One region of the Acidovorax sp. KNOB132 genome, then DNA from elsewhere that is predicted to be linked to it. Evidence: predicted binding sites of a transcription regulator. Region 1 holds the regulator's gene; each other region holds the start of a gene.
What was found. The regulator LexA, encoded in region 1, represses DNA repair genes until DNA is damaged. The targets are predictions, from matches to a motif close to ACTGTATNNNNATACAGT.
Positions count from the first base shown of each region.

Region 1 (11,678 bases):
GTGACACCTGCAGATCGATCTCACCATCGGTCACCGCCGCCCGGACGGCGTCGCCTGGCCGCACCTGGGCCACCTTCGTCACCGGCTGGCCTTGCGCATCGGTGAGCAGTGCATAGCCCCGCTGCAGGACGAGATGCGGATCCAGCAACTGCAGGCGCAGCGCCGCACGCTCCAGCCGTTCGGACTGGCGGCCTATTCGCCGCTGGAGCATTTGCGGCAACTGTGCCTCCAGCGCTTGCTGCTGCTGAGTCAGGCGCTGCATTTTCAGTAGCACACTGTGGCGCATGCGCTCCGCCAGCCGTGCCAGACGCGTCTGCTGGCGCGCCACCAGGCCGGAAGGCCGTCCCAGGCGCTGGGCCACCAGGTCCAGGCGTTGATGGCGCACATCGAACTGCGCCTGAACACCGTCCGACAAGCGATCGGCCAACAGATCGATGGCGCCCAGCCAGACGGCCCGTGGCTGGGAGATGAGTTCAGCGGCGGCGGTCGGCGTCGGTGCGCGCAGATCGGCGCAAAAATCGGCAATCGTGAAGTCGGTTTCGTGCCCGACACCGCAAACCAACGGCACCGGACTCTGGACGATGGTGCGAGCCAACTGCTCGTCATTGAATGCCCACAGGTCCTCCATGGACCCGCCGCCCCGCACCAGAAGGATGACATCGATGGTGCACGGGGGCTGGCGGGCCGCCGTGCCCTGCGCCCCGTTGCCCGCGTCCACCAGTGCGTAGAGCTTGGACAGCGCGGCCCGCATCGACGCCGGCGCATTGGCGCCCTGCACCAGCGCGGGCACCAGCGTGACCGGAATGTGCGGCACGCGCCGGCGCAGGGCGGTCACCACGTCGTGCAGGGCCGCCGCGCCCGGGGAAGTGACCAGGCCGATGCCACGTGGCATCAACGGCAAGGGCCGCTTTCGCGCGCTGTCGAAAAGCCCTTCGGCCTCCAGTTGCGACTTCAGCCGCAGGAACTGCTCGAACAAGGCACCCTGGCCGGCCCGCTGCATGCTTTCGACGATGAGCTGCAGATCGCCGCGCGCCTCGTACACCCCCAGGCGGCCGCGCAACTCGACCAGTTCCCCGTCCCGCGGAGCGAAGTCGAGCAACAGGGCGGCACGGCGGAACATGGCGCAGCGGATCTGGCCCTGGCCGTCCTTGATCGTGAAATAGCAATGCCCACTGGACGCGCGTGAAAAGCCCGTGATCTCGCCCTGCACGGCCACGGGATTGAACCGGGCCTCCAGGGTGTCAGCAATGGCGCGGCATAGCGCCCCAACCTGCCAGATACGTGGCGCCGTTGCGAGGTTCATGGCCTCAGACACCGATGGAGCAAGGGGTTGCAGGCCATTGCCAGGAGGCACTAGTCCACAGCGCGCGAGGATGGCTGATTGGCCCTGTACACAGGCGCCCATCCCCGCGCATCGCTAGCAGATACGTGCAACCCCTTGATTTCAAACGTTTTTTTTGGTGCGTTATTTTTCATCAATCTGTCAAATTCACGGGCTGGAGCCGCTTGGCGGGCCATCGCAGCCCGGTTGCCCACAAAGTTATCCACAGAAAATGTGGGTGACGACAGGGGATGGGAAGGCGCAGAACGGGCCGGGCCGGCCGGCTGTTTTTCGGCACGGACCACCGCATCAACTGGGCCATAATCGCGGATTGCTTCCATCTGCGCGGAGAGAGAATTGCTGTCGATCATACAAGCCGCAGGCTGGCCGATCTGGCCCTTGATAGCCTGCTCCGTCCTGGCGCTGGCACTCGTCGTGGAGCGCTTCATCGCCCTCAAAACCGCGCGGGTCGCACCTCCCAAGCTGCTGGATGAAGCGATCACCGTGTCTTCCCGCTCCGTTCCCACACCCGATGTGGTGAACCAGCTGGCGCAGAACTCCGCGTTGGGTGAGGTGCTGGCCAGCGGCCTGCGCACGCTCAACAGCAATCCGCAAAGCACCGAGGCCGACGTGCGCGCTGCGATGGAGAGTTCCGGCCGGGCCGTGGCGCACCGCCTCGAAAAATACCTCAGTGCGTTGGCCACCATCGCGTCCGCCGCCCCGTTGCTGGGCCTGCTGGGCACGGTGATCGGCATGATCGAGATATTTGGCTCCCAAGCGGGGGCCGGTCAGTCCGGCGGCGGCAACCCGGCCCAGTTGGCACAGGGCATTTCCATTGCGCTGTACAACACGGCGTTCGGCCTGATCGTGGCCATTCCGGCGCTGATCTTCTGGCGGTACTTCCGCAGCCGCGTGGACGCCTATCTGCTGACCCTCGAATTGGCCTCCGAGCAGTTCGTGCGGCACATCAGCCGGCTTCGCAAGTGAATCATGGCCCACACCACCCCATCGGCTGAACGGACATGAACTTTCGCTCCCGCCCCACCGAAGCGCCGGAAATCAACCTGATTCCGTTCATCGACGTGCTGCTCGTGGTGCTCATCTTCCTGATGCTGTCCACCACCTACAGCAAGTTCACCGAACTGCAACTGACCCTGCCCGTGGCCGATGCCGAGCAGCAGCGCGACCATCCCAAGGAAGTGATCGTGGCCGTCGCCGCGGATGGCCGCTATGCCATCAACAAGCTGGCGGTCGAGGGCAAGAGCGTGGACGTGGTGGCCCAGGCATTGGCCGCGTCGGCCAGCGCCGGCAAGGACAGCGTCGTCATCATCAGTGCCGACGCCAATTCGCCGCACCAGGCCGTGGTCACCGTCATGGAAGCCGCGCGCCGCGTGGGCCTGTCGCAGATCACCTTCGCCACCCAGTCCACGGCCAGCGCCGGCAAGTAGCCGCGATGGCTGCCGCCGGGCCGCAGCCGCCCTCTGCACCCTCTTCCACCGCCCCCCATACCCAGGCACCCACCCTGCAAGCGGCCTGGAAACGGCGTGGGCCGCTGGCTTGGGCGCTGTGGCCGTTGTCCTGTCTGTATCGGATCGCGGTAGCCATTCGGCGAGCGCTTTATCGGCTGGGCCTCCTGCGCGCCGAGCGCGTGGCGGTGCCGGTGATCGTCGTGGGCAACGTGATCGCCGGAGGGGCGGGCAAGACCCCGGTCACGCAGGCCATCGTGCGACATCTGGTGGCGCGCGGATGGCAGCCTGGCGTGGTGTCGCGCGGCTACGGGCGGTCCACCGACGACTGCCGCGAAGTGTGCACGGACAGCCGCGCGACCGAAGTGGGCGACGAGCCTTTGCTGATCGCGAAGCGCACGGGCGTTCCCGTGTTCGTGGCGCGGCACCGGGCGCAGGCGGCGCGCGCACTGCTGGCACAGCATCCCCGCACCGATGTGATCGTTTGCGACGACGGCCTGCAGCATCTGGCGCTGGCCCGCGACATTGAAATCTGCGTATTCAACGACGACGGCGTGGGCAACGGATTCCTCCTGCCGGCCGGACCGCTGCGCGAACCCTGGCCACGCCAGGTCGACTGCGTGCTCCATGCCGGACGGGCTCCGGCCGGCGCATCGCCGGCGTTCTCCCTGAGACGCTCGCTCGGGCCCGACGCCATGCGTGCGGACGGCAGCACCGTGCCCCTGGCGCAGTGGCGCGGCCAGCCCTTGCACGCCGTGGCCGCCATCGCCAGGCCACAGGAATTCTTTGCCATGCTGCGGGCAAGAGGACTCACGCTGCAGCGGACCACCGCCTTGCCTGATCACTATGATTTTGATAGCTGGAAAGACAATCAAAACACAGGCATGACGCTGGTTTGCACCGAAAAGGACGCCACCAAGCTGTGGCGACTCCACCCCCAGGCGCTGGCCGTGCCGCTGCACCTGGAAATCGACAGCGCTTTTTTCTCCCTGCTGGACGAGCGGTTGCGGGCTGCCGCACGCCGCTCGCTATCATCGCCCTCCGACTGACCCCGAAGCCACTACCGCCATGGATCCCAAACTGCTCGAACTGCTGGTCTGCCCCGTCACCAAGGGCTCGCTCACTTTCAACCGGGAGCGGCAGGAACTGGTGTCGCGCAGCGCCCGCCTGGCCTACCCGGTGCGCGACGGCATTCCGGTGCTGCTCGAAAACGAAGCACGCACCCTGACGGACGAGGAGCTGGAGGCGTGACCGCGCCCGCCACGCCCTTCACCATCCTGATACCGGCGCGGCTGGCCTCCACGCGGCTGCCCGACAAGCCGCTGGCCGACATCGCCGGGCTGCCCATGGTGGTGCGCGTGGCGCAACGCGCGGCGCAAAGCCAGGCCACGCGCGTCATCGTGGCGGCGGACGATGCCCGCATCCTCGCGGCCTGCCAGGCGCATGGCGTGCAGGCCCTGCTCACGCGGCCCGACCATCCGAGCGGCAGCGACCGCCTGGCCGAGGCCTGCGAACAGCTGGGTCTGGCAGGCGACGACATCGTGGTGAACGTGCAGGGCGACGAGCCGCTGATCGACCCCGCGCTGATCGATGCCGTGGCCGCCCTGCTGCCGGCCCGCACGGACGCCAGCATGGGGACCGCCGCCCATGCCATCGGCACGCTGGCCGACTACACCAACCCCCATGTCGTGAAGGTCGTGCTCGATGCGCGCGGTCTCGCGCACTACTTCAGCCGGGCGCCCATTCCGCATGCACGCGACCATGCCGGCGCTGCCTGGTGGACGCAGGGGCCCGATGGCGCGGCCACCGGCGTGCCGCCAGGGTATGCGCCGCTGCGCCACATCGGCCTCTACAGCTACCGCGCCGCATTCCTTCGGCAGTTTCCGGCCCTGCCGCCCGCGCCCACTGAAGCGGTCGAGGCACTGGAGCAGTTGCGGGCGCTGTGGCACGGCCACCGCATCGCCGTGCATGTGACCGCTTCGGCACCTGGCCCCGGCGTGGATACCCCCCAGGATCTGGAACGCGTGCGAGCGCTGTTTTCCTAGCGTTTTCAGAGTCCCCGCCGTGTCAGGAAAGCGCGTGGACCCGCGTGCTATCCTTGCCCGCGATCAGAGCGCCGCATCCCGGGCCGGAGGCAAGCCCGTGGCCAGTGGCGCCAGCCGAATTCAACACTTAGAGGACATCCATGAGACTGATTCTTTTGGGCGCACCCGGCGCCGGAAAGGGCACGCAGGCCGCATTCATTTGCCAGAAATACGGTATTCCGCAAATCTCCACCGGTGACATGCTGCGCGCCGCCGTCAAGGCAGGCACGCCGCTGGGGCAGCAGGCCAAGGCCGTCATGGATGCGGGGGCGCTGGTCAGCGACGACCTCATCATCAATCTCGTGAAAGAGCGCATCGCACAGCCCGACTGCACGTCCGGCTTCCTGTTCGACGGATTTCCCCGCACCATCCCGCAGGCCGACGCCATGAAGGCCGCGGGCGTCAAACTCGACTATGTGCTCGAGATCGACGTGCCCTTCGATGCCATCATCGAACGCATGAGCGGCCGCCGCTCTCACCCGGCCAGCGGTCGCACGTACCACGTCAAGTTCAACCCGCCCAAGGTGGAAGGCAAGGACGACGTGACCGGCGAAGACCTCATCCAGCGCGAAGACGACAAGGAGGCCACCGTCAAGAAACGCCTGGATGTGTACAGCGCCCAGACCCGTCCTCTGGTGGAGTACTACTCCAGCTGGGCCAAGGCCGATCCGGCCGGCGCTCCCAAATACCGCGCCATCAGCGGCACGGGCAGCGTGGAAGAGATCACCCAGCGTGCGCTGGCCGCACTGGCCGGCTGATTGCCGACTGAACCCGCACGGCACCTCGGCCGTGCCTGGAACGCCCCGCCCTCTGCGGGGCGTTGCCATTTCAGGGGCGACGAGGCCGGGCGAGCAGATCGAGCAGCAGGCTGATGCGGGCCTTCACCGGGCTCAACCCCTCCGAGTGGGGCAAGGCGTCCCCCGGCTTGGGCAGCACCCGGCCCAGCGGGCAGCGGGTGGCCACGCGCACTTCCACACCGCTCTCGTGCGCGCGCTCCAGCGCCTTGGCCAGGGCATGGTGCAGCGTGCCGTTGCCCGTCGCCGCCACCACGAGGCCATCCACGCCGTCGAGCACCAGCAGATCGACGATGCGGCCGTCGGCGCCGACATGGTTCATGAGCACCTCCACCCGCGGCCACAGGTAAGTGTTGGCGATGTGGTGAAGCGCATCCAATCGCGGAACCGAAGGGGCCGGCCAGCCATGGGTCAGGCGAACCGCGCCCTCCTCCACCCAGCCCAGCGGCCCGGCGTCTCCTGAACTGAAGGCATCCACGCGATAGGGGTGCACTTTCTGCACGTCGCGCGCGGTGTGGATCGTGCCTGCCACTACCGCCAGCACCCCGCGCGCCCCGGGCGTGGCCGCTACCGCCACCGCATCGAGCAGATTCTGCGGACCGTCCGGCGCGATCGCCGTTGCCGGCCGCATGGCGCAGGCCAGCACCACGGGGCGTTCGGCAGTGTCCAGGACCGAGTCCAGGAACCACGCCGTCTCCTCCAGCGTGTCGGTGCCGTGCGTGACCACCACCCCGCGCACATCGGGATCGGCCAGCAACTGCGTGCATCGGTGGGCCAGTTGCCGCCATACGGCGAAATCCATGTCCTTGCTGTCGATCTGCGCGATCTGCTCGGCTTCGATCCGGCCACGGGCCGCCTGCGCCAATCCAGGAATCGCCTCCAGCAACTGCCCTACGCTCACCTGCCCGGCGGTATAGCCGATGTTGTCTCCGGCCTTGGCGGCCTTGCCCGCGATGGTTCCGCCGGTGCCCAGCACCACGATTTTTCCTGTGCCCACTTGCACGCTCCAAAAAACTGGTTAAAAATACAGTGACTGGATTAAAAAACAGGCCTCTCCCTGCCTATCCGTTCAGCACCGGAGTCACTCATGTTCGACAGTCCCAAGCTCACCGCCCGCCAGCAACAGATCCTCGATCTGATCCAGACCGCCATCTCCCGCACCGGCGCGCCCCCCACCCGGGCGGAAATCGCCGCCGAGTTCGGCTTCAAGTCCGCCAATGCGGCCGAAGAGCACCTGCAAGCCCTGGCCCGCAAGGGCGTCATCGAACTGGTCAGCGGCACGTCGCGCGGCATCCGGCTGCGCAGCGACACGGTGCGCTCCATCAATGCCGCCCGCGGCACCCAGTTCAACCTGCCCATTCCGGGCCTGTCGCAGCTGTCGCTTCCCCTGGTGGGGCGGGTGGCTGCAGGGTCGCCCATTCTCGCGCAGGAACACGTCGACCAAACCTACAGCGTGGAGGGCAGCCTGTTCCAGCACAAGCCGGATTACCTGCTCAAGGTGCGCGGCATGTCCATGCGCGATGCGGGCATCATGGACGGCGACCTGCTCGCCGTGCAATCCACCCGCGAGGCGCGCAACGGCCAGATCATCGTGGCCCGGCTGGGCGACGACGTCACCGTCAAGCGCCTGCGCCGGACGGCCACCGCCATCGAGCTGCTGCCCGAAAACCCCGACTACCCCGTCATCACCGTGCATCCGGGCGAGCCTTTCGAAATCGAAGGGCTCGCAGTGGGCCTGATCCGCAACACCATGCTGATGTAGCCCGCTGCACACCGCCGCAGGTGGCGGGCGTCTGGCGGCCAGGGGCAAGAAGCCCTGGTCAGCCAACCCTGCGGCAGTGTGTTTTTCCTCGGCAATCCTGCCTGTGTTCAACCCCCTCGCACTTCGCTGGAGTTTTCACATGGGATTTGCCCTGCTCGCTTTTTCTTCTTTTTCGCAACCGCTGAATGCTTTGGCGCGGTGGCTGCGCGCGCCCGCCTGCCGCCCTCCGCGCCAGGACCGCAGGGCCGTCGCAGGCCAGCCAGGCGGCGGCGCCAGCGGCAGAGGCACGGTGCATGCCGTGGCCCCGGGCCTCCATGCCGACGCCATCAGCCCGTCCGCCACGCGGCCGGCTGCCATCGAACCACTGCCATGCACCGCCTTGGAAAGTGCGGCGGCAGAGGGCCTGCCGTGTCCTCCAGCGCTCGCCCCCCTGCCACGGCGCTTCGTGGTGGTTCGGCCGCGGCAGGCACCGCCCGAGCAGCCCGTTTCAGCATGGTCCCCCACACTGGCGGTAACCCCGTCTGCACGGTCATGGCCCAGCACCAGCGCCAATGACAGTGGGGCATTTGCGGGTTGCAGCCGCCCCAGGCCTGCTGCGCGCCCGCTGCGCGTGCTGGATCGCCGCGGCCCCGGTGCGGCGGCGCGCTTGCTGATCTCCGGCCGCATGGCCGATGTGTGCGCGGAACTGGACCGCCTCGTGCGGGCCGAGGCGGCCTTGCAGACGCCCCATTGAGGCCGCACATCCCAGCCGCAATGAAAGCCCGGCAACCCTGAAGCACCCGGAGGTGCCTGGTGGGTGCCTGGTGGGGGTTCGGGGGAAGCCGCTACGCGATGAATGGGGCCGAGCAGGGTTGGGCGAGTCATCCACCATGGGTCCCCGTGCCCCGCCGCCCACCGTACCGATGTCGATGCGAAGCGCCGCGCAGCCTGGCTGCCGGCCTCAACTGTTGAGTTGCGCCCAGAGCTTGTCCAACCGCTTCACGCTCACCGGCTGCGGGGTTCGCAGCTCCTGGGCGAAAAAGCTCACCCGCAACTCTTCCAGCAGCCAGCGCAGCTCCTGCATGCGCGCATCCACCGCGCCCTTGCGTTCGGCCACCAGGCGCCAGTAGCGCTGCTCCTGCGGGCGCAGTTCGGCCAGCTTGGTGGCGTCGCGCGCCGGATCGGCGCGGTATTTGTCCAGCCGCAGCGTGATCGCCTTGAGGTAGCGGGCAAAGTGCGCCAGTTGCGCCCACGGTGCCGCGGCCAGGAACGCCTTGGGCATGAGGCGCTGCAACTGCTGCTGCGCGTCCTGCACGGCTTCGGGTGCGTTCTTGGTGTCCTTGATCTTGCGCGCCGCGGCGGCGTACTCCAGCAAGATCGTGCCGGCGAGCCGCGCGACCTCGTTGGCGATCAGGGTCAGCCGGCCGCGTCCCTCGTCCACCCGGCGCTTGAACGCGGCCTCATCGGTGGGCAACGGGTCGAGCAGGAAGGCCCGGTCCAGCGCCACGTCGATGATCTGGCTGCGCAGTTCTTCCTGCGTGCCCAGCGGCATGTAGGCCACGGCCATCTTCTGCAGGTCGGGAATGTTCTTTTCCAGGTACTTGAGCGCGTCCTTGATCTGCAGCGCGAACAGGCGGCGCAGGCCCGCACGGTGCCGGGCGGCGGCCAGTTCGGGCTCGTCGAACACCTCGATGGTGACGGCATCGCCACCGTCGATGAGCGCGGGAAAGCCGATCAGCGTCTGGCCGCCCTTGCGGATTTCCATCAGCTCGGGCAGCTCGCCAAAGGTCCATGCGGTGTGGCGCTGGCCGGCGGGCGCCTGCCGGGCCGAAGCGGCGGCTGGCGAGGAAGCGGCCGGCGCCGTCACCGCCGCAGGGCCGCGGCGCCCCGCTGCAGCGGGAGGCGCTTCACTTTTGATAGCAGAATGCCCTAGTACTTCTTGCGCTGGAGCCTGTTTTTCTTCAAAACCCTTGGCATCGCCGCCCAGCTTGAGCCCCGCCAGGGCCTGGAAGGCGCCGCGCGCCTTCGCACCCCATTCGGCCTTGAGGGCACCCAGGTTGCGCCCATGACCGAGCTGGCGCCCGTGTTCATCCACCACGCGGAAGTTCATGAACAGGTGCGGGCTCAGCATGTCGAGCTTGAAATCGGCCCGCTTGACGTCGAGCGAGGTCTCATCGCGCACCTGCTTGAGCAGCACCTCGACCAGGCTGCCGTGGCCGAAGCGTTCGGGCGTGCCGAGCAGCCCGGCCAGCCGGGTTGCGCTGTCGGGCAGCGGCACGAACCGGCTGCGGGGGCGCTGCGGCAGGCTCTTGAGCAGGGCCTGGATCTTGGGCTGCAGCATGCCGGGCACCAGCCATTCGCAGCGCTCGTCGCTCACCTGGTTGAGCACGAACAGCGGCACGGTGACCGTGATGCCGTCGCGCGCATCGCCCGGCTCGTGCAGGTAGCTCGCGGCGCAATCCACGCCGCCCAGCCGCACCGTGCGCGGGAAGGCATTGCCGGTGATGCCCGCGGCCTCGTGGCGCATGAGTTCTTCGCGCGTCAGCTTGAGCAGGTCGGGGTTCGACGCGCTCGCCTCGCGGTACCACGCCTCGAAGCTGTACCCGCTGCACACGTCGGCCGGCAACTGCTGGTCGTAGAAGGCATAGATCAGCTCGTCGTCCACCAGCACGTCCTGTCGGCGCGACTTGTGTTCGAGCTCTTCGACCTTGGCGATGAGCTTGTGGTTGGCGGCCAGAAAAGGCAGACGGGTTTCCCACTGCCCGCCGATCAGCGCCTCGCGGATGAAGATGTCGCGCGCCGCATAAGGGTCCACCTTGCCGAAGTTCACCCGCCGGTTGTTGTAGATGACGATGCCATACAGCGTGGCGCGCTCCAGCGCGTTGACCTCGGCCGCCTTCTTTTCCCAATGCGGGTCGAGCAGCTGCTTCTTGAGCAGGTGCCCGCCCAATTGCTCGATCCACTGCGGCTCGATGGCCGCGATGCCCCGGCCGAAGAGGCGCGTGGTCTCCACCAGCTCGGCCGCGACGATCCAGCGCCCGGGCTTCTTGGACAGGTGCGCGCCCGGGTGCTTGTAGAACTTGATGCCGCGTGCGCCCAGGTACCAGTCGTCCTCGTCGCTCTTGACGCCGATGTTGCCCAACAACCCGGCCAGCATGGACAGGTGGATCTGCTCGTAGCTGGCAGGGCGGTCGTTGATGCGCCAGCGGTGTTCGGTCACCACGGTCAGCAATTGCGTGTGGATGTCGCGCCACTCGCGCAGTCGGCGCACGCTGATGAAGTTCTGGCGCAACAGCGATTCGTACTGGCGGTTGCTGAGCTTGTGGGTGGGCGCAGCCGCTGCGGCCTCGGTGGCCGCCGGCGGAGCCACGGCCGCCGCGGCCATGCGCTGTGCCACGGGCAGCACGGCCTGCGATGGCGCGCCCTTGCGCGCGGCCTGCTTCTGCATGCGCGCCGACGGCAGGGTGGGCGCGCCACCGCGCGCTTCGTTGATCCACTTCCACAGCTTGAGGTAGCCGCTGAACTCGCTCTTTTCGTCGTCGAACTTGGCGTGGGCCTGATCAGCCTGCTGCTGCGCATCCATGGGGCGGTCGCGCACGTCCTGCACGCTCAGGGCGCTGGCGATGATGAGCACCTCGTCCAGCGCCTGGCGCTCGCGCGCCTCCAGGATCATGCGGCCCACGCGCGGGTCGAGCGGCAGGCGCGACAGCTCCTGGCCCATCGGCGTGAGTTCGTTGGAGTCGTCCACCGCACCCAGCTCGCCCAGCAACTGGTAGCCGTCAGCGATCGCACGGCCCGAAGGCGCCTCGATGAAAGGGAACTGCGCCACGTCGCCCAGGTGCAGCGACTTCATGCGCAGGATGACGCCGGCCAGCGAGGACCGCAAAATTTCTGGGTCGGTGAACCGGGGCCGGCCGTTGAAGTCGGCCTCGTCGTAGAGCCGGATGCAGATGCCGTTGGCCACGCGGCCGCAGCGGCCCGCGCGCTGGTTGGCGGCGGCCTGGCTGACGGGCTCGACCATCAGCTGTTCCACCTTGCTGCGGAAGCTGTAGCGCTTCACGCGCGCGGTGCCGGCGTCAATCACGTAGCGGACGCCGGGCACGGTGAGCGAGGTCTCGGCCACGTTGGTGGCCAGCACGATGCGCCGGCCCGTGTGCCCGTCGAAGATGCGGTCCTGCTCGGCCTGCGACAGCCGCGCGAACAGGGGCAGCACCTCGGCATTGCGCATCACCGGCTGGTGCGCCAGGTGCTTGCGCAGGTGGTCGGCGGCCT
Region 1 covers NZ_BAAJYT010000010.1:12,891-24,568, reverse strand. The annotation lists gene xseA (exodeoxyribonuclease VII large subunit) at 1-1,303, opposite strand, end outside; gene AC27IO_RS03220 (hypothetical protein) at 1,354-1,692, opposite strand; gene AC27IO_RS03215 (MotA/TolQ/ExbB proton channel family protein) at 1,679-2,308, shown strand; gene AC27IO_RS03210 (ExbD/TolR family protein) at 2,344-2,769, shown strand; gene lpxK (tetraacyldisaccharide 4'-kinase) at 2,775-3,836, shown strand; gene AC27IO_RS03200 (Trm112 family protein) at 3,856-4,038, shown strand; gene kdsB (3-deoxy-manno-octulosonate cytidylyltransferase) at 4,035-4,832, shown strand; gene adk (adenylate kinase) at 4,973-5,629, shown strand; gene AC27IO_RS03185 (asparaginase) at 5,700-6,668, opposite strand; gene lexA (transcriptional repressor LexA) at 6,753-7,427, shown strand; gene AC27IO_RS03175 (hypothetical protein) at 8,038-8,160, shown strand; gene hrpA (ATP-dependent RNA helicase HrpA) at 8,368-11,678, opposite strand, start outside.

Region 2 (11,465 bases), on a different contig from region 1:
TCTGGCGCACGGTGGAGCTCAACTCCTCCATGGACGCGGCGGTCTCTTCCAGGGCCGAGGCCTGCTGTTCGGTGCGGGCCGACAGGTCCTGGTTGCCCTGCTCGATCTGCGAGCTGGCCGCGGCCACGCCTTCGGCGCTGCCGTGGACGGCACCGACCACGCTCGCCAGGCTGGCGCGCATGTCGCTCAGGGCCTGCATCAGCTGTGCGGACTCGTCCTTGCCGTGCACGGCGATGTCCATCGTCAGGTCGCCGGCGGCCACGCCCCGCGCCACTTCGACGGCCGAGGCCAGCGGCCGCGTGATGTGCCGCGTGATCCACCAGGCCAGCACCGAGGCGATCGCCACCGCAGCGATCAGCAGGGCCAGCAGCGTGGCCTGCGCACGGTGGAACGTGGCCACCGCATCGTCGTGCGCGGCGTCGCCGCCTCGGCGGTTCACGCGGGCCAGCTCGCCCAGCGTGGACGCCATGGCATCGAAGCCCTTTTCCGAATCGGTGAAGAAGATCCGCAGCGTTTCATCGTGCGCCTGCAGTGGCTGGTCCAGCATGCGGCGCTGCACCGCGAGGTACTGGTCGCGCTGGGCCTGGTAGGCCTCGTAGCCCTTGCGCTCTTCGCCCGGATTGACCAGCGGCGCATATACGGCCTCGGCCTCCGCCAGTTGCTGGCGTCGCACCTTGAGCTCTTCCTTGAGCTTGTTCAGGTTGCTCTGGTCGGTCGGCAGGAAGGCCTCGCTCTCGGTGCGCCGCAGGCGGTTGGCGGCGATGCGCACGTTGCCGATGGCCTCGATGCTGGGCAGCCAGTTCGTGGCCAGGTCTTCGGCGCTGGCGTTGATGCGCAGCATCTGGCCCCAGGCCATCCAGGCCAGGGCGACGGTGATCAGCGTGGTAACGCTGAAGGCGAGCGCCAGTTTGGCGCCAATGCGGAGGTTGTGCAGGTTCATGATAAGTACCACCTATTGCGTTTGGTATCTCGATTAACTTTTAGATACCTTAGAAGAGGCTTAAATCGGAATCCGCAGCGCGAAAAATGGCAAAAATGCGATGTCATTTGTATCATTTTTGCAGCTTTCAACCTGACAGCCCGTCGCCTTCCGCATACGCTTCCAGTCCGATCGCCACCACCGTGGCGACCTCGTCGCCCACCTCCATGCGGAATTCCGCTTCCGCCTGCGCCACCGCGTCGCGGAACGCCTGCAGCCACGCCAAGCCCGCGGCAGTGAAGCAGACGCGGCGCGCCCGGGCATCGCGCGGGTCGGGTTCCCGCACCACCAGGCCCCAGGCGACGCACTGGTCCACCAGATCGGCCATCGACTGCTTCGTCATGCCGGCCCGCTGCGCCAGATCGGTCAGCCGGTCGCCATCCAGCGAAAGGTGGCGCGTGATGTGGACGTGCGCCGCACTCACCTGATCGCGCGCGGCGAGGTTGGAAAGCGCCAGCGGCACTTCCACGTTGTGGGCCATGAGTTCGAGCACCCGCGCATCGAACCGGCGCATGGCATGCCCGAGCAGGCGGCCCAGGTGGGTCTGGCGCCAGCCATCGTCGAGGGGGGGAGAAGGTGGGGTTTCGGCCATGGCACATTGTCAGGGAAACTGACTTAAAACACCGTTTACGCGCCAAGACGGCTCGCATAAACTACTGTTCAAGCATCCAGCCTGTGACTACCCACAGCCGGATAGAGACACCCCAACCCATTGTTTTTCAAGGACTTTCCATGGACTTCGCCGTCAAGGGGACCCACCCCGCCCAGCCCGTCAACACCGAAAAGGCCAAGGCCCTCCAGGCCGCGCTGGCCCAGATCGAGAAGCAGTTCGGCAAGGGCACGATCATGCGCCTGGGCGAAGGCGAGGTGATCGAGGACATCCAGGTCGTCTCCACCGGCTCGCTGGGCCTGGATATCGCGCTGGGCGTGGGCGGCCTGCCCCGCGGCCGCGTGGTCGAGATCTACGGCCCGGAATCGTCCGGCAAGACGACGCTCACGCTGCAGGTGATCGCCGAGATGCAAAAGCAGGGCGGCCAGTGCGCCTTCGTCGATGCCGAGCACGCGCTCGACGTGCAATACGCCCAGAAGCTCGGCGTGCAGCTGTCCGATCTGCTGATCAGCCAGCCCGACACCGGCGAGCAGGCCCTGGAGATCGTGGACAGCCTCGTGCGCTCGGGTGCCGTGGACCTGATCGTGATCGACTCGGTCGCCGCGCTCACCCCCAAGGCCGAAATCGAAGGCGAAATGGGCGATGCGCTGCCCGGCCTGCAGGCCCGCCTGATGAGCCAGGCGCTGCGCAAGCTCACCGCCACCATCAAGAAGACCAACTGCATGGTCATCTTCATCAACCAGATCCGCATGAAGATCGGCGTGATGTTCGGCAGCCCCGAAACCACCACGGGCGGCAACGCGCTCAAGTTCTACGCCTCGGTGCGTTTGGACATCCGCCGCACCGGCACGATCAAGAAGGGCGACGAGGCCGTGGGCAACGAGACCAAGGTCAAGGTCGTGAAGAACAAGGTCAGCCCGCCGTTCAAAACGGCCGAGTTCGACATCCTGTTCGGCGAGGGCATCAGCCGCGAGGGCGAGATCATCGACATGGGCGTGAACGCGAAGATCATCGAAAAGAGCGGCGCTTGGTACGCCTACAACGGCGAGAAGATCGGCCAGGGCCGCGACAACTCGCGGGAGTTCCTGCGCGAGAACGCCGACCTCGCCCGCGAGATCGAGAACAAGGTGCGCGAGAGCCTGGGCATCGCCCTGCTGCCCGCCAGCCTGGAAGCCCCCGCCGCCGCCCCGGCCAAGGAAGCGGCCGAGAAGTAAGCCTTGGCCGATTGCAGGCCATGCCCGGCTCCAGCGCTTGATTGACAGGCGCTGGACGCTTCTACTGTCATAGCACCATGGGATTTGCGACGCTTTCGCTCAAGGGCCGGGCGCTGCGCCTGCTGGCACAGCGCGAACACTCCCGCGCCGAACTGGCCACCAAGCTGGCCCGCCACGTGCAGGAGGGCGACGACCTGAACGCCGTGCTCGACGACCTGCAGGCCAAGGATTTCATCAGCGCGCAGCGCGTGGCCGATTCGGTGGTGAACCGCCGCGCCGCCCGCCTGGGCACGCAGCGCCTGGTGCAGGAGCTGCGTGGCAAGGGACTGGACGACGCCCTGGTGCGCGCCACCGCGGAGCGCCTACGCGCCACCGAGCTGGAGCGCGCACAGGCCGTGTGGCGCCAGCGCTTCGGCACCCCGGGCGAGACGCCGCAGGAGCGCGCGCGCCAGATGCGCTTCATGGCCGCACGGGGCTTTGCCGGCGACATCGTGCGCCGCGTGGTGCGGGGCGACGGCAGCGGGGACGACGACGGCGATTGATGGCGCTGATTCCGGGCCCGCGCCGATCCTGGGCCCGCGAGGCCGGCTGGCTCAGTCCAGCAACCGTTCCGGGTTGGCGTCGATCTTGGCCAGCGCGTCGCGCGTGGCCCGCATCGTGAGCGCTTCCTCTTCCTGCGCCACCAGCAGGCCGGACTGCAGGTAGGCGCCCAGGCGCTTGAGCTGCAGCAGGTAGCTGCTGCCATCGGGCGCGGCGAACAGGTGCAGCTGCTTGCGCTGGCTTTGCCACACGTACTGCACCTGCGCCGACGCGCCGTTGTGGTCCAGCGTGAACCAGGCCCCGGGCTGCAGCTCCTGCGCCCAGGCCACCATGCCCGGCTCCACGGGCGCGCCGTTGTCGGCGATCACGTGGATGGACGAGGCATCGATGCCCAGCATCAGCTCGATGTTGTCGGCGTTGAGCGGCATTTCGCCCAGCGTCGCATCGCTGATGTAGTCCTCCAGATTGGCCAGGCGGCGCGCCATGGCATCGATGTGCGCCTGCGGGATGGACGCCGTCTTGGACAGGAAGGCATCGGCCAGCGTGTCGGTCAGCACCTTCACCTGCGCATCCTGCTCCGGCCCGTTCACGCCGAGCAGCGCCAGGCCCTGGCGCAGGTGCTGCAGCAGCGGCGGCAGGCTCTGGATGACCTTGGCGCGGTCCGCCCGGTGGGGCTTGGCGCTGGCGGCCCAGACCAGATCGGCCGCCGTGCGCTTGAGTGCCACGGTGTCCGGGTGCTGCGCGCCGTCGCGCACCGCCGACATGGCCAGCACCTCGGCCCAGGTCTTGAAGAGGAAATCGCGGATCTCCTCGCGCACCGGCATGTCCCGCAGCATGGTGCGCAGCTCGATCGTGTACTGGATGGCCAGCGTCTCGCGCTGCTCGACCTGCTGCGCCACGCTGACGAGCTTGGAGGTGGCCTGCTTGGCGGTGAGGAACTTGGCCAGGAATTTCTCGAATTCGTCATAGACGAGCTGAAAGACGCGCTGCCCGGTTTCGGGGTACTGCTCGATCACCTGCACCACGCGGCGGATCTCGCCTTCCAACGCGCTGCCGTTGATGGCGGTGGCGTCGAACCCCATCACCACGCCGCCCAGGCGGTCGATCAGGCGGCGTGCCGGGTGGGCGACGTCGCTGAAGAATTCGGGTTCGGCCAGCGCCACGCGCAGCACCGGCACCTGCAGCCGCGCGAACCACACGCGCACGGCTGGCGGAATGCGGTCTTCGCTCAGGATGCTCTGGAACATCAGCGCCACCACCTCGATGATGGCTTTTTCGCCGGGGGTGGAGGCCTTGGCCTTCAGTTCGGTCGAGCGCTCGCGCACCGCGCCCACCAGCTGCACCACGGCGGCCGGGCTGTAGTCCTCGACCAGCGTGGCCACGCCGCTGTAGTACGTCTGCGCCTGCGCCCGGTGGGCCGACAGGGCCTGCGCCAGCGCGGCGGAGGCCGGCGGTGCGTTCACCATGTCAAAGCCCGTAGCAGGCTGCACCAGCAGGCGGCGCAACTGGCCCATCACGCCCTGCGCACGCTGGCGGGCGCGGGCCAGCGGTGTCATGAACGCCTGCATGCCGGCACCGAAGGCCGTTCCCTGCGCGCCCATGCGCCCGGGCGCCGGCATGCCCCCCTGGGACGGCATGCCGTGCATGCTCGCCTGGGCGGATTCCCGGGCGAAGGCCTGGGCCGATTGCTGCAGGGCCTGCGACGCCAGGCCCGCGGGGGAGGACAGCCCCCCCGCCGTGCGGCGCACCTTGGAGCGCAGGTCGTTGTCGGGCTTCACGCCCTGCTCGGTGCAGAACGCGTTGACGGACTGGTACTGGCGCAAGACCAGGTCGCCCAGCTGGCGCTGCAGGGGATCGATGGCGGTCTGCAGGTCGCCCCGCTCCATGCCGGCCTCGACCCACTGGTCGACGAACAGCAGGCAGACCGTTTCGGGGCGCAGGATGTCGCGGCCGTCCAGTTCCTGGCCTTCCAGGTGCTGCAGGAACTGCCGCAGGGTGTCGAAGGCGTTGCCCGTGTGCTCCATCACCGTGAGCGCCATGCGCGAGGCGATGATCTGGTTCTCGACGACGTCGTCGCTGAGCAGCTCGAACCCGCCCCCGGCGGGCAGCGCCCCCCGGCTGGTGCTGACCAGCGGCAGCAGGGCCTCGGACAGGGCGCGGGCGCAGCCGCTGACCCAGGCCTGGTGGCGCTGCTGGTAACGCATCCACAGGTCGCGGCGCGTCTGCATCTCGCGCTGCGTGGCCGTCAGGCCCATGAGCTGGGTCAGGAAATCCTGCAGTTCGTTGTCGAGGCCGGGCAGCCCCGCCACCAGGCCCTCCACGAACCGCTGCCGGGCCAGGCGGGCCAGGCGCCGGGGCGCGGTGGGAGGGCGGAGTTCTTCCATACGCCGTCGATTATGGGGCGCCCCGGGGCGTCGCGGTCAGACCGCTGCGCCGGCGTTCGGATCGTTCGGGTCGCCGTCCTTCTTGGGCGGCGCCTTCACCAGGTCTTCGCGCTTGACGCCCAGCCACATGGCGATGGCGGCCGCCACGAACACCGATGAATAGATGCCGAACAGAATCCCGATGGTCAGCGCCAGCGCGAAGTAGTGCAGGCTGGGGCCGCCGAAGAAGAACATCGACAGCACCACGGCCTCCGTGGAGGCATGGGTGATGATCGTGCGGCTCATCGTGCTGGTGATCGCGTGGTCGATGACCTCGTGCGTGCTCATCTTGCGGTACTTGCGGAAGGCCTCGCGGATCCGGTCGAAGATCACGACCGACTCGTTCACCGAGTAGCCCAGCACGGCCAGCACCCCCGCCAGCACCGCCAGCGAGAACTCCCACTGGAAGAAGGCGAAGAAGCCCAGGATGATCACCACGTCGTGCAGGTTGGCGATCACCGCCGCCACACCGAACTTCCACTCGAAGCGGAACGCAAGGTAGATCACGATGCCGATCACCACCATGCCCAGCGCCATCAGGCCGCCGTGCACCAGTTCCTCGCCCACCTGCGGGCCCACGAACTCGGTGCGGCGCAGCGTGACGTCGGGGTCGGCCGCCTTGAGGGCGCCCAGGACCTGCTCGCTTTGCTGCGCCGAGGTCACGCCCTTTTGCACCGGCAGGCGGATCATCACGTCGCGCGCGGTGCCGAAGTTCTGCACGGTCACGTCGGAATAGCCCAGCCCGGACACGGTGCTGCGCACCTTGCCGATGTCGGCGCTCTGCGTATAGGCCACTTCCATGACCGTGCCGCCGGTGAACTCCACCGACAGGTGCAGGCCCCGCGTGATCAGGAAGAACACGGCCAGCGCGAAAGTGATGAAGGAGATCGCGTTGAGAACCAACGCGTACTTCATGAACGGGATGTCTTTTCGGATGCGGAAGAATTCCATGGTCCCTCTCCTTCAGTTGGACTTGACCACGGCGGACGTGGTGCTGTCGGGTTCGGGCTTCCACACCTGTCCGATGGACACGCTCTTGAGCTTCTTCTTGCGGCCATACCAGAGGTTGACCAGGCCGCGCGAGAAGAACACGGCCGAGAACATGCTGGTCAGGATGCCGATGCAGTGCACCACGGCGAAGCCGCGCACCGGGCCCGAGCCGAAGGCCAGCAGCGCGAGACCTGCGATCAGCGTGGTCACGTTCGAGTCGAGAATCGTCGCCCAGGCGCGCTCGTAGCCCGCGTGGATGGCCGCCTGCGGCGACACGCCGGCGCGCAGTTCTTCGCGGATGCGCTCGTTGATCAGCACGTTGGAGTCGATGGCCACACCCAGCGCCAGCGCCATGGCGGCGATGCCGGGCAGGGTCAGGGTGGCCTGCAGCATCGACAGGATGGCCAGCAGCATCAGCACGTTCACCGACAGCGCGATGGACGAGATCACGCCGAACAGCGCGTAGTAGATGCACATGAAGACCGAGATCGCCACGAAGCCCCACACCACGCTGTGGATGCCGCGCTCGATATTGTCGGCGCCCAGGCTCGGGCCGATGGTGTACTCCTCGATGATGTCCATGGGCGCGGCCAGCGAGCCGGCGCGCAGCAGCAGCGAGGTGTCGTTGGCCTCGGCCGTGGTCATGCGCCCGGAGATCTGCACCCGGCCGCCGCTGATCTCGCTGCGGATCACGGGGGCCGTGACCACTTCGCCCTTGCCCTTTTCGAACAGGACGATGGCCATGCGCTTGCCCACGTTCTCGCGGGTGATGTCCTTGAAGATGCGGGCGCCCTTGGCGTCGAGCGTGAGGTTGACCGTGGGCTCCTGCGTCTGGCCGTCGAAGCCGGGCTGCGCGTCGGTGAGGTTCTCGCCCGTGAGGATGACCTGCTTCTTGACGATGATGGACTGGCCGTTGCGGTCCAGGTACTTTTCGTCGCCGAAGGGCACGGGGCCGGAGCCCAGCTCGGCCGAGCGCGCCTCGGCGCTTTCGTCGACCATGCGCACTTCCAGCGTGGCCGTGCGGCCCAGGATGTCCTTGGCCTTGGCGGTGTCCTGCACGCCGGGCAGCTGCACCACGATGCGGTCCAGGCCCTGCTGCTGGATCACGGGCTCGGCCACGCCGAGTTCGTTGATCCGGTTGTGCAGCGTGGTCATGTTCTGCTTGAGCGCCTGGTCCTGCACCTTGCGCAGCGCCTCGGGCTTGATGGTGGCGCGCACGCGCACGCCCTGGCCGTCGGGGCTGCTGGTGGCCACCAGGTCGGGAAACTGGTCGGTGATCACGTTGCGCGTGGCCGTGGCGGTCGCCTCGTCGCGCAGGCGGATGTCCACCGCCTGGCCGTCGCGGCTGATGCCGCCGTGGCGGATGTTCTTGTCGCGCAGCGTGGTGCGCAGGTCGCCGGCGAGCGATTCGGCCTTCTTGGTGAGGGCCGCCTGCATGTCCACCTGCAGCATGAAGTGCACGCCGCCGCGCAGGTCCAGCCCCAGGTACATGGGGCGCGCATGCAGCGCGCTGAGCCAGTCGGGGGAGCGCGAGACGAGGTTCAGCGCGACGATGTACGGCGGGTCGGCCGGATCGGGCACCAGGGCCTTCTGGATCGCGTCCTTGGCCTTGAGCTGGCTGTCGGGCGAGTCGAAGCGCGCGCGCACCGAATTGCCATCGAAGCTCACGGCATCGGGCACGACGCCCGCGGCCTTCAGGGCCTCTTCGACGCGGCGCTGCACGGCGGCATCGACCTTCAGCGTCGCCTTGGCCGACGACACCTGCACGGCAGGGGCCTCGCCAAAGAAATTGGGCAGGGTGTACAGGGCCCCCACCAGCAGCGCGATCACGAGGATCGCGTACTTCCAGACCGGGTAACGGTTCATGATCGCGCTCTTAACTCTCAGGTCGCGGCGCAGGCCCGCAGGGCCGGCCGCCAGATCGGAACGGCTCGCGCCATCGCTTGGACTTACTTGACCGTGCCCTTGGGCAGGACCTGCGCCACGGCGCTGCGCTGGATCTGCACTTCCACGCCGGAGGCGATCTCGATGTGCAGGAAGCCTTCGGACAGGCGCGTGACCCGGCCGACGATGCCGCCGGCAGTGGCCACCTCATCGCCCTTGGCGATGGCCTCGATCATGTTGCGATGCTCTTTCTGGCGCTTCATCTGGGGGCGGATCATGACGAAGTACAGGACCACGAACATCAGCACCAGCGGGAGCATGCCCGTCAGGGAGGACATGATGTCGCTGCCACCGGCGGCGGCGGCAGGGGCGGTCTGGGCGAAAGCGGAAGAGATAAACACGGCAACAGGCTCCATTCAAATGGATGGTCGTTTCAGACACCCGCCCACGGCGCGACGCGGCGCCAGCCGGGAGGGCAACAGGCGATTGTATGCGGCGCCCCCTGGCAAAGCCCATGCCAAAACCCGCGTCCGCGGGGGGTCTTGGCGTGGCAAGGCCGGCCCAAGGGCCGGCCTTCGATGGGGCATGAAAACACCGCCCAGCACAATAACCACTAGGGCATATTGCTATATTTTCAATAGCGCCCCATTTCCCCCTCACATGCTGGGGAAAGGGGCTTTCGCCCCCTCAGGCCGTCTGGCGCAGCGCCTCCTGCGGGTGGCGCCACTGGTTCATCAGCACCGCCCACTTGGCGCGGGCGGCCTTCAGGTGGCGCTCCTTCACGTGGCCGTAGCCCCGGATGTCCTCGGGAATGCGGGCGATGTCGGCGGCCAGCGGCAGGTTGTCGGCGGTCAGGCCGGCCAGCAGCTCGTCGATGCAGGCGCGGTACTCGGCGATCAGGGCGCGCTCGGTGCGGCGCTCCTCGGTGCGGCCGAACGGATCGAGCGCCGTGCCGCGCAGGCCCTTGAGCCTGGCGAGCACGCCGAAGGCCTTGCGCATCCACGGCCCGAACGGCTGCTTGAGCAGTTCGCCCTTGTCGTTCTTCTTCGCGGTCAGCGGGGGCGCCAGGTGGTGCACCAGCTTGTAGTCGCCTTCGAACATGCCCTCGATCTTGGCGGTGAACGCCGCGTCGGTGTGCAGGCGCGCGACCTCGTACTCGTCCTTGTACGCCATGAGCTTGAACAGGTAGCGGGCCACGGCCTCGGACAGGCGCGTGCCCTTGCCGCCCGTGCGCGCTTCGGCGGCCTGCACCTTCTCCACGAAGGCCTTGTACTCGGCCGCATAGGCCGCGTTCTGGTAGCCGGTGAGGAACTGCTCGCGCTTGGCCACCACTTCCGCCAGGCCCGGCTTCTTGACGAACTGGATCACCTGCGCGGCCTTGAACAGGGCCTGCACGGCGGCCAGGTCGTGCGCGCAGCGGCGGCCCCATTCGAAGGCGGCCTTGTTGTTGTCCACCTGCACGCCGTTCAGCTCCATGGCGCGCATGAGCGCGGCATGCGACAGCGGCACGCGGCCCTTTTGCCAGGTGTAGCCCAGCATCAGGGGGTTGGTGTAGATGCTGTCGCCCAGCATCTGCATGGCGACTTCCTCGGCATCGAAGCTGGCCAGCAGGTCCTCGCCCACGGCGGAGGCGATGGCCGTGTCGCAATCGGTGCCCGGAAACTGCCAGTCGGGGTTGTGCACGAACGACGCAGTGGGCGAGCCGTGGGTGTTGAGCGCCACGAAGGTGCGGCCCGGCTGCATCGCGGCCATGGTGGTCTTGTGCGAGGCGACGATGGAGTCGCAGCCGATGATGAGGTCGGCCTTGGCCGTGTCCACCTTGGTGGTGTAGATGGCGTCCGGCCGGTTGGCGATCTGGATGTGGCTCCAGGTCGCGCCGCCCTTTTGCGCCAGGCCCGCCGCGTCCTGCGTGATGACGCCCTTGCCTTCCAGGTGCGCCGCCATGCCCAGCAGCGAGCCGATGGTGATCACGCCCGTGCCGCCCACGCCGGCCACGACGATGCCCCAGGCGCTCTCGGCCACGGGCAGCACCGGCTCGGGAATGGGGGGCATCGCGGAGAGGTCGCCCTTCTTTTCCTTCTTGGGTTTTTTCAGCGTGCCGCCCTCGACGGTGACGAAGCTCGGGCAAAAGCCCTTCACGCACGAGTAGTCCTTGTTGCAGGTGCTCTGGTTGATGCGGCGCTTGCGGCCGAACTCGGTCTCCAGCGGCTCCACCGACAGGCAGTTCGATTGCACCGAGCAGTCGCCGCAGCCCTCGCACACCAGCTCGTTGATGACCACGGTCTTGTTGGGCGTGGCCAGGGTGCCGCGCTTCCTGCGGCGGCGCTTTTCGGTCGCGCAGGTCTGGTCGTAGATGATGGCCGTGCAGCCGGGGATCTCGCGGAACTCGCGCTGGATCCGGTCCAGCTCGTCGCGGTGGTGCACCGTCACGCCCTCGGCCAGCGCCACGCCGTCGTACTTGGCCGGCTCGTCGGTCACGATCACCAGCCGGGCGATGCCCTCGGCCTTCAGGCTGGCCATGATCTGCAGCACCGAGTGCCCCTCGGGCCGCTCGCCCACCTGCTGGCCGCCCGTCATGGCGACGGCGTCGTTGTAGAGCACCTTGTAGGTGATGTTGGTGCCCGCCGCGATGCTCTGGCGGATGGCCAGCAGCCCGCTGTGGAAGTAGGTGCCGTCGCCCAGGTTGGCGAACACGTGCTTTTCCGTGGTGAAGGGCTGCTGGCCCACCCAGGTCACGCCCTCGCCGCCCATCTGCGTGAAGGTGGACGTGTTGCGGTCGGGCATCCAGTTGACCATGTAGTGGCAGCCGATGCCGGCCACCGCGC
Region 2 covers NZ_BAAJYT010000097.1:1,483-12,947, reverse strand. The annotation lists partial or broken gene AC27IO_RS13855 (methyl-accepting chemotaxis protein) at 1-940, opposite strand, end outside; gene AC27IO_RS13850 (MarR family winged helix-turn-helix transcriptional regulator) at 1,068-1,571, opposite strand; gene recA (recombinase RecA) at 1,712-2,803, shown strand; gene recX (recombination regulator RecX) at 2,881-3,345, shown strand; gene AC27IO_RS13835 (DUF1631 family protein) at 3,397-5,727, opposite strand; gene secF (protein translocase subunit SecF) at 5,764-6,717, opposite strand; gene secD (protein translocase subunit SecD) at 6,730-8,622, opposite strand; gene yajC (preprotein translocase subunit YajC) at 8,706-9,041, opposite strand; gene AC27IO_RS13815 (indolepyruvate ferredoxin oxidoreductase family protein) at 9,328-11,465, opposite strand, start outside.
Region 2: the regulator LexA is predicted to act here: its motif matches at 1,635-1,652, upstream of recA (recombinase RecA).

Region 3 (7,621 bases), on a different contig from region 1:
GGTCGCCCAGCTCGTCGCCCCGCACCGAGGCCTGGGTGCCACTCAGGTCACCGCCCGCGATGCGCGCGGCCAGCGCGTTGGCCTCGGCCAGCGGCTGCTGGATGCTGCGGATCAAAAAATAAGCCCCCGCCACCATGCCCGCCACCAGCAGCGCCACGGCCAGGGCGCCCATGCGCACGGTCACGAGCCGCTCCGCGGCCACGGCCTGCTGCCCGGCCTGGGCATTGCGCTGCTGCAGCTGCACGAAGTCGCGCAGCGTCTGCAGATAGGCGGACACGGCCGGGTTGTAGCTTTGCTTGACCAGCGTGGTGGCTTCGGCCTGCTGTCCCCCGGCCTTCAGCTGGCGGGCCCGCGTGCGCAGGTCGATCGTGACCTTGCGCGCGTTGGCGATGGTGGCCATCTGCGCCTTGTCGGCCTCTGACAGCGGCAAGGCCTCCAGCGATTTCTGCACCTCGGTGATCTGCGCGGACGTGGCCGCGATCAGGTCCTTGAACTCCGCCTCCACCGCCGGATCGCTGCTCACGATGACGGCCTGCGTGCGCGCGGCGTTGGTCTCGGTGAGCCCGGCCCAGCGCAGGGCCGCTTCCACCCGCATGGCCATGTCGGCCGTGACCTGCGCGGAGCGGGCCTGCGTGGCGGCCGAGCGGTAGGCCGAAGTGCCGACCACGGCGGCCAGCGCGATCACGATCGCGGCGACAGCCCCCCAGAGCTTGTGGGAAATGCGCAGATTCTTCATGGCCGATCTCCGTTGGCTCCAACAACCCAGGAAAGAGGTCTCCATGGTGCGCATGGTTGGGTGGCCTTGTGCAGGGCACAAACCCTTGGGCGCGGGCCCGCGCGCCTGCGCAGCCCCAGCCCCAGCGCCCGTCGCCGCGGGCCGCTGGGCGGCTGCGCGGCGACCGGGGGGTTATTCGACCCGGAACACCGCCGACGGCTTGAAGCCCAGATCGGCGGCCTTGCCCTTGCGCCCGCGCGGCGAGCGGGCGTTGTTCAGCGAACGGATCTCCAGCGTCTCCTCGCGCTCCTTGCCGCCGCGCCCCAGGCCTTCCAGGCGGATGCTGCGCGTGTACGCCACTGCGCCCGCCAGTGTGTCCTTCGGCTCCAGGTCGATCAGCATCAGGCCCCGGCCGCCGTTGGCCATGGTCTTGAGCTCGCCGATCTCGAAGGTCAGGATGCGTCCGCCCGCCGATGCGCAGGCCACGTGCGTGGCCGGCGCCAGCAGTTGCGCGCCACTGGTGCCCCAGGCGTGGGACGGGCGGCATACGGTCTCGCCCTCGCCCAGCGAGAGGAAGACCTTGCCGCCCCGCTGGCGCGCCGTCATGTTCTCGACCGAGGCGAGGAAGCCGTAGCCGCCCGAGCCCGCCAGCAGCAGCGTGGCGACCGCCGGCCCGGCGAAATAATGCAGCAGCTGCGTGCCCGACTCCAGCTCGATGAGCGTGGTGACCGGCTGGCCATCGCCGCGCGCGCCGGGCAGCAGCGACACCGCCACCGAGTACACCCGGCCGTTGCTGCCGAAGGCCAGCAGCGTGTCGACCGTGCGGCATTCGAAGGTGGCATACAGGCCGTCGCCCGCCTTGAAGGCGAAGCTGCCCGGCTCGTGCCCATGGCCGCTGCGCGCGCGCACCCAGCCCTTTTGCGAGACGACCACGGTCACGGGCTCGTCCACCACGCGCACCTCCGCGATGGCCTTCTTCTCGGCCTGGATGAGCGTGCGGCGCGCATCGGCGAAGGTCTTGGCGTCGGCCTCGATCTCCCGGATCATCAGGCGCCGCAGCGAACCGGGGTTGCCCAGGATGTCCTCCAGCTTGCCCTGCTCGGCGCGCAGCTCCTTCAGCTCCTGCTCGATCTTGATGGCCTCCAGCCGCGCCAGCTGGCGCAGGCGGATTTCCAGGATGTCCTCGGCCTGCCGGTCCGACAGCGCGAAGCGCGCGATCAGCGCCGCCTTGGGCTCGTCGCTGGCGCGGATGATGGCGATCACCTCGTCGATGTTGAGCAGCACGATCTGCCGCCCTTCGAGGATGTGGATGCGGTCCAGCACCTTGCCCAGGCGGTGCTGCGAGCGCCGCACGATGGTGCCCTGGCGAAAGGCGATCCATTCCTCCAGCATCTTGCGCAGCGACTTCTGCACTGGCTTGCCATCCAGCCCCACCATGGTCAGGTTGATGGGCGAGGAGGTCTCCAGGCTGGTGTGCGCCAGCAGCGTGGTGATCAGTTCCTGCTGCGGCACCTTGCCGGTCTTGGGCTCGAACACCAGGCGCACCGGCGCGTCCTTGCTGGACTCGTCGCGCACGGCATCGAGCACAGCCAGCACGCTGCCCTTGAGCTGCACCTGGTCCTGCGACAGGGCCTTCTTGCCGGCCTTGACCTTGGGGTTGGTGATTTCCTCGATCTCCTCCAGCACCTTCTGCGTGCTGACGCCGGGCGGCAGCTCGGTCACGATGAGCTGCCACTGGCCGCGCGCGAGGTCTTCGATCTTCCAGCGCGCGCGCACCTTGAGGCTGCCGCGCCCCGTGCGGTAGGCGTCGGCGATGTCGCCCGCCGTGCTGATGATCTGGCCGCCGCCGGGGTAGTCCGGCCCGGGCACGATGGCCATCAGCTCCGCCTCGGACAGCTGCGGCGCCTTGATGAGCGCCACGCAGGCATCGGCGATCTCGCGCAGGTTGTGGCTGGGGATTTCGGTCGCCAAGCCCACCGCGATGCCGCTGGCGCCGTTGAGCAGCGCGAACGGCAGGCGCGCGGGCAGCTGGCGCGGCTCCTGCGTGCTGCCGTCGTAGTTGGGCATGAAATCAACCGTGCCCTCGTCGATCTCGTCGAGCAGCAGGCTGGTGATGCGCGACAGCCGCGCCTCGGTGTAGCGCATGGCCGCGGCGCCATCGCCGTCGCGGCTGCCGAAGTTGCCCTGGCCATCGATCAGCGGGTAGCGCTGGTTGAAGTCCTGCGCCAGGCGCACCAGCGCGTCGTAGGCCGACTGGTCGCCGTGGGGGTGGAAACGGCCCAGCACGTCGCCCACCACGCGGGCGCTCTTGACCGGCTTGGCCGCCACGTTGCGGGTCGGGCCCGAATACCCCAGGCCCATGCGGTCCATGGAGTAGAGGATGCGGCGCTGCACGGGCTTGAGGCCGTCGCACACGTCGGGCAGCGCGCGGCCCTTGACCACGGACAGGGCGTACTCCAGGTAGGCGCGCTGGGCGTAGCCGGCCAGGCCCAGGCTGTCGTCCGATTCGGGCGGGGAAAGATCGAGAGGGGTTTGGTCGCTCATTCGGGAAATCGAAGGTCAAGGGGCGCGCGGGGCGCCGACGGTGCGGGCCGGCAGGCCGGCCGCAGCGCTTTGGGATGGGGTGTCATCGGAACCGGCGCCCAGTTCCATGCGCACGCGGCCCGGCGTGGCCCGGTGGGCCAGCAGCGGTGCCGGGGGCTTGAGCTGGGCATACAGGCCCAGCACGCTTTTCACGTAGTTCTGCGTTTCGCGGTAGGCCGGAATGCGGTTGCCGGCGCGCTGCACGGCGCCCTCGCCCGCGTTGTAGGCGGCCAGCGCCAGGTCGGTGCGGCCGTCGAAGAGGTCCAGCAGGTGCCGCAGGTAGCGCGTGCCGGCCGACACGTTGATCGCCGGTTCGGTGAGCTTTTGCTCCACCGAGCGGCGCGCCTCGCCCGCCACGCCGAAGCGGGACGCCGTGGCGGGCATGAGCTGCATCAGCCCCACCGCGCCCCTGGGCGATACGGCGCGCGCGTCGAAGCCCGATTCGGTGGCGATCAATGCCTGCAGCAGTTCGTAGTCCACGCCGTTCTGGCTGGCCGATGCGCGCAGGTGGTGCTTGACGCGCTTGTAGTCGGGGGAGATGTCGAAGAAGGCCAGCAGCCGGGCACCGGACGGCGTGGCCGCGGTGGCGCCCGCGGATGCCGCCGCCGGGCCGTCGCGGGTGGAGTCGAAATCGTTGCCGCGAAAGAACAGCCCGTAGCGCCCGTCCACCTGCTCGGCCGCGAAGTGGGTCACGCCGCGCTCGTCCACATAGGCCCACAGGTCGGCGCGCGCCGTTTGCTGCAAAAACAATAGCAGCATGCCGGCGCAAACCACGCGCCAGAGGCCAGAAAGGCCTGAACGTCCGAACCGGTCGCGCCAGGCCATGGCTCAGATGTCCACTTCCACGGCGTCGCCGTGCAGTTCCATGAGTTCGCGGCGGGCGGCGGCCTCGCCCTTGCCCATCAGCTTGGTGATGAGGCCTTCGGTGGCGGCGAAGTCCATGTCGCCCAGCTGCACGGGCAGCAGGCGGCGCGTGTCGGGGTTGAGCGTGGTTTCCCACAGCTGCTCGGCGTTCATCTCGCCCAGGCCCTTGAAGCGGCTGATCTGGCACTTCTCGCGCGCCACGCCGTCCTTGGCGCATTTGTCGAGGATGGCCGCCAGTTCGCCCTCGTCCAGCGCATACATCTTGGAGGCCGGCTTCTTGCCGCGCGCCGGCACGTCCACGCGAAACAGCGGCGGGCGTGCCACGTAGATGTGGCCGGTCTCGATGAGCTTCGGAAAATGGCGGAAAAACAGGGTGAGCAACAGCACCTGGATGTGCGAGCCGTCCACGTCGGCATCGGACAGGATGCAGACCTTGCCGTAGCGCAGGCCCGAGAGGTCGGGCGAATCGTTGGGTCCATGCGGGTCCACGCCGATGGCCACGGAAATGTCGTGGATCTCGGTGTTGCCGAAGAGCCGGTCGCGGTCCACCTCCCAGGTGTTGAGCACCTTGCCGCGCAGCGGCAGGATGGCCTGGCTTTCCTTGTCGCGGCCCATCTTGGCGCTGCCGCCGGCCGAGTCGCCCTCGACCAGGAAGACTTCGTTGTGCGCCAGGTCGCGGCTCTCGCAGTCGGTGAGCTTGCCGGGCAGCACGGCCACGCCGGAGCCCTTGCGCTTTTCGACCTTCTGGCCGGCCTTCTGGCGCGTCTGCGCGGCCTTGATGGCCAGCTCGGCCAGCTTCTTGCCATAGTCGACGTGCTGGTTCAGCCACAGTTCGAGCGCCGGGCGCACGAAGCCGCTCACCAGCCGCACCGCGTCGCGGGAATTCAGCCGCTCCTTGATCTGGCCCTGGAACTGCGGGTCCAGCACCTTGGCCGACAGCACGTAGCTGGCGCGGGCGAAGACGTCCTCGGGCAGCAGCTTGACGCCCTTGGGCAGCAGCGAATGCAGTTCGATGAAGCTTTTGACGGCATTGAACAGGCCGTCGCGCAGGCCGCTTTCGTGCGTGCCGCCCGCGCTGGTGGGGATCAGGTTGACGTAGCTCTCGCGCACCGGGTGGCCGTCTTCGGTGAAGGCCACGCACCAGGCGGCGCCCTCGCCTTCGGCGAAGCTCTCGTGGTGCCGGTCGGCGAAGCCTTCGCCTTCGAACAGCGGGATCACCGGGTCGGCGTTCAGCGTCTGGCCGAGGTAGTCGCGCAGGCCGCCCTTGTACTGCCAGGTCTGCGTCTCGCGCGTCTTCTCGTTCACGAGGGAGACCGACACGCCGGGCATCAGCACCGCCTTGCTGCGCAGCAGGTGCGTGAGCTCGCCCATGGGCAGCGCGGTCGCCTCGAAGTACTTGCCGTCGGGCCACACGCGCACCGTGGTGCCCTGCTTGCGCTCACCGGCGGCCAGCGGTCGGGCCACCAGCGGCTCGGTCACGTCGCCGCCTTCGAACACCAGGCGGGCCACCTTGCCCTCGCGGTGGGTGCTGGCCTCCAGACGCAGGGCCAGCGCATTGGTCACCGAGACGCCCACGCCGTGCAGGCCGCCCGAGAAGCTGTAGGCGCCGCCCGAGCCTTTGTCGAACTTGCCGCCCGCGTGCAGGCGGGTGAACACGAGTTCGATCACCGGGGCCTTTTCTTCGGGGTGCAGGCCGAACGGGATGCCGCGGCCGTCGTCTTCCACGCTGACCGAGCCATCGGCGTGCAGCGTGACCTTGATCTTCTTGCCATGGCCGGCGAGCGCCTCGTCGGCCGCGTTGTCCAGCACTTCCTGGATGATGTGCAGCGGGTTGTCGGTGCGGGTGTACATGCCCGGACGCTGCTTGACGGGTTCCAGTCCCTTGAGGACGCGGATCGAGCCTTCGGAGTATTCGCTTGGCGGGGTGGAGGAGGGTTTGGCTGCCATGGGGGCGGATTGTAGTGCCGCAGGGCCGGATGGGCTGGATATAAACCCAGCCCTCCTTTCACCCGCCGCCGATGCCCGCGGTGGAATGGGTCGCGAAGGCGTGCACGCGAATGCGCCGCTTTGGCTACATTTGCCGGATGCCTCAAGACCCCCAGAAATTGTCCATGGCCCAGGTATTGGTGTGTGGCGCCGCCATCGTCACGCTGTCCATGGGCATCCGCCACGGCTTCGGGCTGTGGCTGCAGCCCATCACCCAGGACATGGGCTGGACCCGCCAGTCGTTCGCGCTGGCCATCGCGGTGCAGAACCTCGCCTGGGGCTGCTTCGGCATCTTCGCGGGCATGGCGGCCGACCGGTTCGGCGCCTTCCGCGTGCTGATCGGCGGGGCCGTGCTGTACAGCCTGGGCCTGGTCGGCATGGCCCTGTCGCCCACGCCGGCGCTCTTCGCCCTGACCGCGGGCGTGCTGATCGGCGCGGCGCAGGCGGGCACCACCTATGCGGTCATCTACGGCGTGCTGGGCCGGCAGATCGCGCCGGAGAGGCGCTCCTGGGCCATGGGCGTGGCGGCGGCGGCCGGCTCGTTCGGGCAGTTCCTGATGGTGCCGGTGGAGGGCCAGCTCATCGTGCGCCTGGGCTGGCAGGAGGCGCTGCTGGTGCTCTCGGCCATGGTGCTGCTGATCGTGCCGCTGGCCTTCGGCCTGCGCGAGCCGGGCTTTCGAAGCCGCACCACCACCCCGCGCTCGCAGACGGTGGGCCAGGCCATGGGCGAGGCGCTGCGCTACCCGAGCTTCCTGATGCTGACGGCGGGCTACTTCGTCTGCGGCTTCCAGGTGGTGTTCATCGGCGTGCACATGCCCAGCTACCTCAAGGACCACGGCATGTCGCCGCAGGTGGCCAGCTACGCGCTGGCGCTGATCGGTCTGTTCAACGTGTTCGGCACGTACATCGCCGGCACGCTGGGCCAGCGCAATCCCAAGCGCTACATCCTCGCCTTCATCTACTTCGCCCGGGCCGTGGCGATCAGCGTGTTCCTGCTGGTGCCGCTGTCGCCGCTGTCGGTGTACGTGTTCTCGGCGGTGATGGGCGTGCTGTGGCTGTCCACCATCCCGCCCACCAACGCCACGGTGGCGCAGATCTTCGGCGTGCAGCACCTGTCCATGCTGGGCGGGTTCGTGTTCTTCAGCCACCAGATCGGCAGCTTCCTGGGCGTCTGGCTGGGGGGCTACCTGTACGACACCACCGGCAGCTACGACCTGGTCTGGTACCTGGCCATCGGCCTGGGCGTGCTGGCCGGGCTGGTGAACCTGCCGGTCAAGGAAAGCCCGATCCACCGGGCGCCGCAACCGGCCTCCGCCTGAAAAGCGCCGGAACATGCCGCCCACCCCGCACCCCTCGCCGGGCCCTGCCCGCACCGCGCGCCCAGCTCGCGCCCACCGGGCGTGGGCCTGGGGCGCCGCCGGCGCGGTGCTGCTGGCCGCCGTGTTCCTCCTGTATGCGGAGCCGGACTTCGTG
Region 3 covers NZ_BAAJYT010000167.1:320-7,940, reverse strand. The annotation lists partial or broken gene AC27IO_RS17515 (methyl-accepting chemotaxis protein) at 1-736, opposite strand, end outside; gene parC (DNA topoisomerase IV subunit A) at 908-3,259, opposite strand; gene AC27IO_RS17505 (lytic transglycosylase domain-containing protein) at 3,275-4,057, opposite strand; gene AC27IO_RS17500 (DNA topoisomerase IV subunit B) at 4,127-6,109, opposite strand; gene AC27IO_RS17495 (MFS transporter) at 6,247-7,467, shown strand; gene AC27IO_RS17490 (hypothetical protein) at 7,481-7,621, shown strand, end outside.
Region 3: the regulator LexA is predicted to act here: its motif matches at 6,143-6,160, upstream of AC27IO_RS17500 (DNA topoisomerase IV subunit B).